DNA from 3 places in the Rhodococcus sp. NPDC076796 genome. Region 1 is predicted to be linked to each of the others. Evidence: riboswitches for the same ligand, from Rfam matches in the RefSeq annotation. Region 1 holds a riboswitch; each other region holds the start of a gene.
The links. Region 1 has a riboswitch for S-adenosylmethionine ahead of AB0366_RS07030 (aminotransferase class V-fold PLP-dependent enzyme). Riboswitches for the same ligand answer to the same signal wherever they lie in the genome.
Positions count from the first base shown of each region.

Region 2: it holds a riboswitch for S-adenosylmethionine, as region 1 does, so the genes downstream of both, AB0366_RS23905 (mandelate racemase/muconate lactonizing protein) here and AB0366_RS07030 (aminotransferase class V-fold PLP-dependent enzyme) in region 1, are expected to answer to the same signal.
Region 3: it holds a riboswitch for S-adenosylmethionine, as region 1 does, so the genes downstream of both, AB0366_RS20160 (bifunctional o-acetylhomoserine/o-acetylserine sulfhydrylase) here and AB0366_RS07030 (aminotransferase class V-fold PLP-dependent enzyme) in region 1, are expected to answer to the same signal.

Region 1 covers NZ_JBFBMS010000002.1:377,634-379,890, forward strand. Annotated here, with positions in the region: gene AB0366_RS07030 (aminotransferase class V-fold PLP-dependent enzyme) at 1-1,047, opposite strand, end outside; SAM riboswitch class IV at 1,102-1,217, opposite strand; gene AB0366_RS07035 (Pls/PosA family non-ribosomal peptide synthetase) at 1,414-2,257, shown strand, end outside.
Region 2 covers NZ_JBFBMS010000012.1:5,520-7,776, forward strand. Annotated here, with positions in the region: gene AB0366_RS23895 (DUF3558 domain-containing protein) at 1-67, shown strand, start outside; gene AB0366_RS23900 (hypothetical protein) at 82-483, shown strand; SAM riboswitch class IV at 793-911, shown strand; gene AB0366_RS23905 (mandelate racemase/muconate lactonizing protein) at 940-1,368, shown strand; gene AB0366_RS23910 (nucleoside deaminase) at 1,408-1,872, opposite strand; gene AB0366_RS23915 (hypothetical protein) at 2,009-2,257, opposite strand, start outside.
Region 3 covers NZ_JBFBMS010000007.1:31,186-33,442, reverse strand. Annotated here, with positions in the region: gene AB0366_RS20160 (bifunctional o-acetylhomoserine/o-acetylserine sulfhydrylase) at 1-1,039, opposite strand, end outside; SAM riboswitch class IV at 1,226-1,348, opposite strand; gene AB0366_RS20155 (MFS transporter) at 1,694-2,257, shown strand, end outside.

The DNA of each region.
Region 1 (2,257 bases):
GGCGGACAGGTATGCAGCCACCTCACCGGGATCGCGTCCGGCGACGGTGAAGGTGACGATGCCGACACTGTCGGGTGCATCGGCCCACACCTGGAGCTGCTCGACGCCGTCCAGTGCGGCCAGCCCGTCGCGCAGGCGGGACGACAGTTCATGTTCGTGCGCCTGCAGCTCGGCATCGTCGAAGCCGGCGATGGCCTCGCAGGCTGCAGCGAGTGCGGCAACGCCGAGCACGTTGGGGGTGCCCGCCTCGTGCCGTTGCGGTGCCGGAGCCCAGTCGGTGTGGTCGATGCTCACGCTGCGCACCGCGCCGCCGCCGGCCAGGTGCGGCTCACCGAGGTCGAGCCAATCGCGTTTGCCCACAAGCACTCCCGCGCCGAACGGGGCGTAGAGCTTGTGCCCGGAGAACGCGAGGTAGTCCACGCCGAGTGCGGCGATGTCGACCCGTCGATGCGGAACCAGCTGGGCACCGTCCACCGCGATGCGTGCGCCGTGCCGATGCGCCAGAGCGGCGAGTTCCGCGAGGGGCAGCACCTCGCCGGTGACGTTGGATGCACCCGTGATCGCCAGCAGAGCAGCAGGTTTCGCAGCAAGCTCCGCGTCGAGACGCGTGATGGTCTCGGCCAGGGTCGACGCGGCCACCACCACTCGTCGATCACGCCACGGGAGCAGGTTGGCGTGGTGCTCGATGTCGAGTATCACGGTCTCACCCGGCACGCATGCGGCCAGCAGGTTCAGCGAGTCGGTGGTGTTCCGCGTGAACACCACCACCGAATCATCCTGTGCACCAAAGAAATCAGCGACGGTCACCCGAGCCTTCTCGTACGCCGCCGTGGAGACCCGTGAGGCGTAGCCGGCACCGCGATGCACACTCGAGTAGAACGGCAGCAGTTCCGCGATCCGATCGGTCACCGCGTCCAGTGCAGGCGCGCTGGCGGCGTAATCGAAGTTCGCGTAGGTGCGGGTGCAGCCGTGGACCAGCGGTACCTGTAGATCCGTGCCCGAAACAGGGGCAAAAGGAGCACAGGGGCGGGAAAGTACAGATGTCATGACAGATCGAGCCCTCACGTTCGAGGGACCCGCAACCGAAGGATGTGGTGAGCGAGTCCGCGCTTGCCGCGCCGGTTTTCCGGAGTCGGCCTGGTCGTCACCCGGAGCACCCCACCGCGGAGGAGGGTTGCCGACCAGCTAGCCGGGGCTTGATGCTGGTACTCGTGACCGTGGGGAAGACATTGGCAAACTCGCTGCGATTTTGTCAAGCCGGGACTCACCCGTAGGCCGCAGTAGGATTCCCGCGGTGGGAAAGCGCGCTCGTTCACCTGCTGGCAAACAGAACGTGAGATAACCAACGGCGCTGCTGCTCACCAGCACCACAGAGTCATTACAAGAAGAAACGAGAAGGGCGCCCGGTTGTCTGTGCATCAAGAGAACGATCTGCCGGGTTCGAGCGCGGACACCGCACCTGCACCGGCGGCGTTTCTTCGCTCACCCCAGGCTCCACCCGCCCGGACGCTCATCGACATTCTCCGCGACACGGCCCATCGCTTTCCCGACGCACCCGCGATCGACGACGGTGCCGTGTCGGTCAGCTATTCGGAGTTGTTGGACGACATCGCCGAGGGCGCTCAGTGGCTCGCCAATGCCGGTGTCAGGCGCGGCGATCGCGTCGGGATCCGCATGCCGTCGGGTTCCTTCTCCCTCTACGTCGCGATCCTGTCGATCCTTCAGGTCGGTGCGGCATACGTGCCGGTGGACGCGGACGATCCCGAGGAGCGCGCCGAGTTGGTCTTCGGCGAGGCACAGGTGACGGCCATCGTCACTGCGGGCGGAATCGCCGCCGGTACTGCCCCCAAGCAGGACATTTCCCAGCACGATCTTTCCGAACACAATGCCGGACCACCGACCCCGCAGGACGACGCGTGGGTCATCTTCACCTCGGGTTCGACGGGCACTCCAAAGGGCGTTGCGGTCAGTCATCGCAATGCGGCGGCGTTCGTCGACGCCGAGGCCCGCATGTTCCTGCAGAAGGATCCGCTCGGTCCGGGCGATCGAGTGTTGGCCGGGCTGTCGGTGGCGTTCGATGCGTCGTGCGAGGAGATGTGGCTGGCGTGGCGGCACGGTGCGTGCCTGGTTCCCGCGCCCAGGTCGTTGGTGCGGTCCGGTTTCGATCTGGGTCCGTGGCTCGTCTCCCGCGATATCAGCGTCGTCTCGACGGTGCCCACGCTCGCATCGCTGTGGCCCGCGGTGGCGTTGGAAGCGG
Region 2 (2,257 bases), on a different contig from region 1:
AGATCCGTGTGTCGAGGCCGAACGGTTGGCGCGTTCGCTCCGGCCATCCATGCCTTCATCGAAATAGTTGGGTAAGAAGTGATGGGGTCAGAAACTAACGAGCTGGCGGCTTCGATGCAGCAGTGGCAGTCGCTGTCGATGCAGGCAGAGTCCGGACAGCTCGAAATTCCCGAAGGCGTGGCGTTCCTGTGCGACGAGGTCTGCGCTGCCTACATTCGGCACTTGCAAGATATGGCGCGTAAGACGGAGTATTTGGTCGACGTCGAGGCATTCGGCACCTTGGATTCAGCCAGGCAGCTCGGCGAAAAGTTCGAGAGGATTGCCTTCAGTGGTGATCGATCGCTGCGCGTCGTGCTGACGCAACACATCGAGGTCATCGAGCTGATGCGGTCGGTGTTCAAGCGCTATTTCGATGAGGTCGAGTACGCCGATCAGCGGACCTTGAAGTCCATCGGGGAGATCGCGGAGGGTCTGGGCAGGTGACTTGTCAGCCGAGGTCCGTAGCGATCGGTGCCGCCGGCCGTCTGAAGAGATACTGCCCGATGTCGAATCGGTATTCGAGCGCCGACTCAGCAGCGATTGAAATACATTGAGCAGCAGACCAACCGAGAGTCGCGCACGAACGGCATGGTTCTACTGAGGGTCGTCCCTCATCTGGGCGGTACCGAATACGTTCGTACTCTGCATGGCAGGCACTGGACTCAGTCTGACGATCGCGTAGGCGAACGGGGGTGACGAGCCGCCAATCTATCGGATTGTCCAATCCGTACCCCTCGGCTACTGTCGAGGCAGGTTCAAGAGCGATAGCCGTAGGTACCTGGCCGGCTGTCCGGCAACCCCGTCTCCATCGACAGGGTGCCCCAGGGGAAGAACCGGCGCGTCCCGCAACCGCAGGCGCGCAAGTCGATGGAGGGTTGCACCTCCGGGGTGAGGTGAACGATGTCCGGTAGTGACGAACTCGAAGCAGCGCAGGCGAAGTGGGAACCCATTCCGCCGGAACGCCGTCGTACTTGGTGCCAGACGCTACTGAGTTACCCGCCGATCTGGTACGGCGTGTTCCCGATGATCGAGACCCGGAGGCGGGTGCTCGAAGGCGGGTACGCCAATGCGGAAGCCTGGATCGACCTTGCGAAACGTGCTGAAGCAGTAGGCTTCACACCTCAGACGTGGCTGATCTTTCGACAGAGTCTCGAACCCGCTTACCTGAAGGATCGATTCCCGTCCCATCCCGAGAACATGCCCAAGCGGCGTGGGAACGGCGGCGTCGAGACGGTGGTGGTCGATCCCGAAGACTTCTCCGAGTGGCCATGGCTGTTCGAGGCGGGGTATCGCGCGGGCGAGGCGACCTGGCATGCGCTGTCTCGCTGAGCTACCCGAGCACAGGCAGAACCGATTCGGCGGGGCCGCTTATGCATCCTCCCCGATGTCCTCGAACCACAGGCTCCGGCGCTCAGCAAGCATGCGTTCCATCAACTGCACGCATTCGGCGTTGTCGACGACGTCGACCTGCACTCCGTGCTCGCGTAGCAAGCTCTCCGATGTCTCGAACGACCGATTCTCACCTATGACGATTCGCGGAATCTCGTACAGCAAAGCGGTTCCCGCGCACATGAAACACGGAGACAATGTCGTGTAGAGCACTGATTTTCGGTACACCGAGGCGGGGAGTCGGCCTGCTCGTTCGATGCAGTCGGTTTCACCGTGACGGATTGCGCTGTTCATCTGGACGCGACGGTTCCGTCCCACAGCAAGAACTTCGCCGTCGTGCACGAGTGCCGCGCCGATCGGAACGCCGCCTTCTTCCCAGCCGATCTGGGCCTGTTCGATTGCCAGTCCGAGAAAGTACTGGTCTCCGCGCAATGGACTGTTCACATGCTCTCCTCGGTGTTCGGAAACAGCGTATGCAATTCGTGTCCTCGAATGGACCTGGGCACCACCTATCGCAAGCGGTACCGAGAATGCGATCGGGATCGGATGTCGGCGTGGCGATGAGCGGCGCGTTCCGACGTCAGCCGAAGGCGATGCGAAGCCCGACGCTCGCGGTGGCCCCACCGGCGCTGAGGATGAAGTTGTGCCGTCCTTCGTCGCGAAACACCATCTGCATAGGCAGGAACCAGAACCGATTCTCCCCGGTGAAGCCGGCACCGGGGATCTGCAGGCCACGTTGATTCACTATGTGTTCGCCGTTCGCGTCGAGCACTTCGAGAGTCGCAGGAAAGTCCTTACCGATGTCGTCGGGGCCCGTCTGCAGCAGCGC
Region 3 (2,257 bases), on a different contig from region 1:
GCGACGATTCGAGTCCGGCGTAGTTGATCGAGACGACGTCGTCGCGACCGGCCAGGAACGCGGCGACCTTCTGTGCGTTCGCCACGTGCCGCTCGATCCGAAGGCTCAACGTTTCCAGACCCTGGCTGATGAGGAAGGCGTTGAACGGCGAGACCGCAGCACCGATATCGCGCAACAATTGAACGCGTGCCTTCAGCGCGAACGCGGGCGCACCCAGATCGGCGAACACGACGCCGTGGTAGCTCGGATCTGCAGTGGTGAAGTTGGGATGACGGCCCTGCGTCCAATCGAAAGTACCGCCATCGACGATGACGCCCGCGATGGCCGTTCCGTGTCCGCCGAGGTACTTCGTGGCGGAGTGCACCACGATGTCGGCACCGTGCTTCAACGGCTGCAGCAGGTACGGCGTCGCCACGGTGTTGTCCACGATCAGCGGAATGCCGTTCTCGTGGGCCACTGCCGAGATCCCCGGGATGTCGAGAATGTCGTTCTTCGGGTTCGAGATCGACTCGCCGTAGAACGCCTTGGTCGACGGAGTGATCGCGGCACGCCACTGCTCGAGGTCGTCGGGATCGTCGACGAACGAGACGGTGATGCCCAGCTTGGGGAGCGTGTAGTGGAACAGGTTGTACGTGCCGCCGTAGAGCCGCGGGCTCGACACGATGTGGTCGCCCGCCTCCGCGAGGTTCAGGATCGCGAACGTCTCGGCGGCCTGACCCGACGCGAGCAACAATGCCGCGACTCCACCTTCGAGGGCGGCGATGCGCTGCTCGACGACATCCTGAGTCGGGTTGATGATGCGGGTGTAGATGTTGCCGGGCTCGGCCAGACCGAACAACGCCGCTGCGTGATCGGTGTTGTCGAACGTGTACGAGGTGGTCTGGTAGATCGGCAATGCACGAGCCCTGGTGGTGCCGTCCGGGGTCTGACCCGAGTGGATCTGCTTGGTCTCGAAGCTCCAGTCGGCTGCGGGATCGGTGAACGGATCCTCGGTGGGTGCTCCGGTGGCGTCGACGACGTCTGATGTGGAATCGGTCATGGCTGCTGATACTCCGGTTTCTGAGGCAAGACTGTCCGAGACGAGTCTGTCTAAGACAAATCGAATGTCGAATGAAGCTCGAGAAGTCGAGCGCTACGGGGCGTATCGGTACAGCAACACATGAGAGAACCTCCTGACAGGCTTCGGCCCCTGGGGACCGAAGGTTCAGTGGGTCCGCTTCCTGCGGACCCGCGCTTGTCGATTCGGCACTCGCGTGCCGGACCGGCCTGGTCGTTCACCCGGGGCACCCCACCGCGGTTGGAGGGTTGCCGGCCAGCAAGCCGGGGCTCGATGCTGGCACTCATGACCTGGCGAATATCTTAGCGGGTGACGGCACCCCACCGGAACGAGGGCACGCGAGGGGTGCCGGTACAGCTCGAGCAGATGCTCGGGTGAGCACTATCACCGTGCATCGACGCGAGAACGAGCCATCTGCGGGAAGACAATTGACCGGAGCGACGTTCCTGCTTCGGTCGGCTTCCGATCGCAGGCTCGAATCCCGTCCGCTTCTTCTGCCCCCGATTTGCACACGAAGGTTGTACTGCTGTGACTGTCACCGATTCCGCTCTGTCCCGAGTCAGCGCTGTGCGCGGCAAGGTGTCGAGTGGCCTGAGTGTCAGTCACCGACCGCACTCGACCCGACGCAAACTCGCGATGTTGGCACTGTCCATCGGCGGCTTCGGGATCGGCACCACTGAATTCGCATCGATGGGTCTGTTGCCGGACATCGCGACGACGATGGGGATCTCCGAGCCCTCCGCCGGCCACATGATCTCTGCGTACGCGCTCGGTGTGGTCGTCGGCGCGCCGACCATCGCAGCCCTGGCTGCTCGCGTTCCGCGCAGGATGCTGTTGCTGGCGCTGATGGTGGCCTTCACCCTCGGAAACCTCGGCACCGTTTTCGCGCCCAGCTTCAACGAGTTGGTGGCCTCGCGATTCGTTGCAGGGCTGCCGCACGGTGCGTACTTCGGAGTAGCGGCCCTGGTCGCTGCCCACCTGGCCGAACCGGGGAAGCGAGCCAAGGCCGTCGCGATGGTGATGATGGGACTCTCGGTCGCCAACGTCGTCGGCGTACCGGTGGCGACCTGGATCGGGCAGGCGCTGGGATGGCGCAGTGCATTCACGCTCGTGGCGGTCATCGGTGCTCTCACCGTTGCCGCGCTCGTCCTCTGGATGCCACGACTCGACGCGATGCCGACCACCAGCCCCATCACCGAG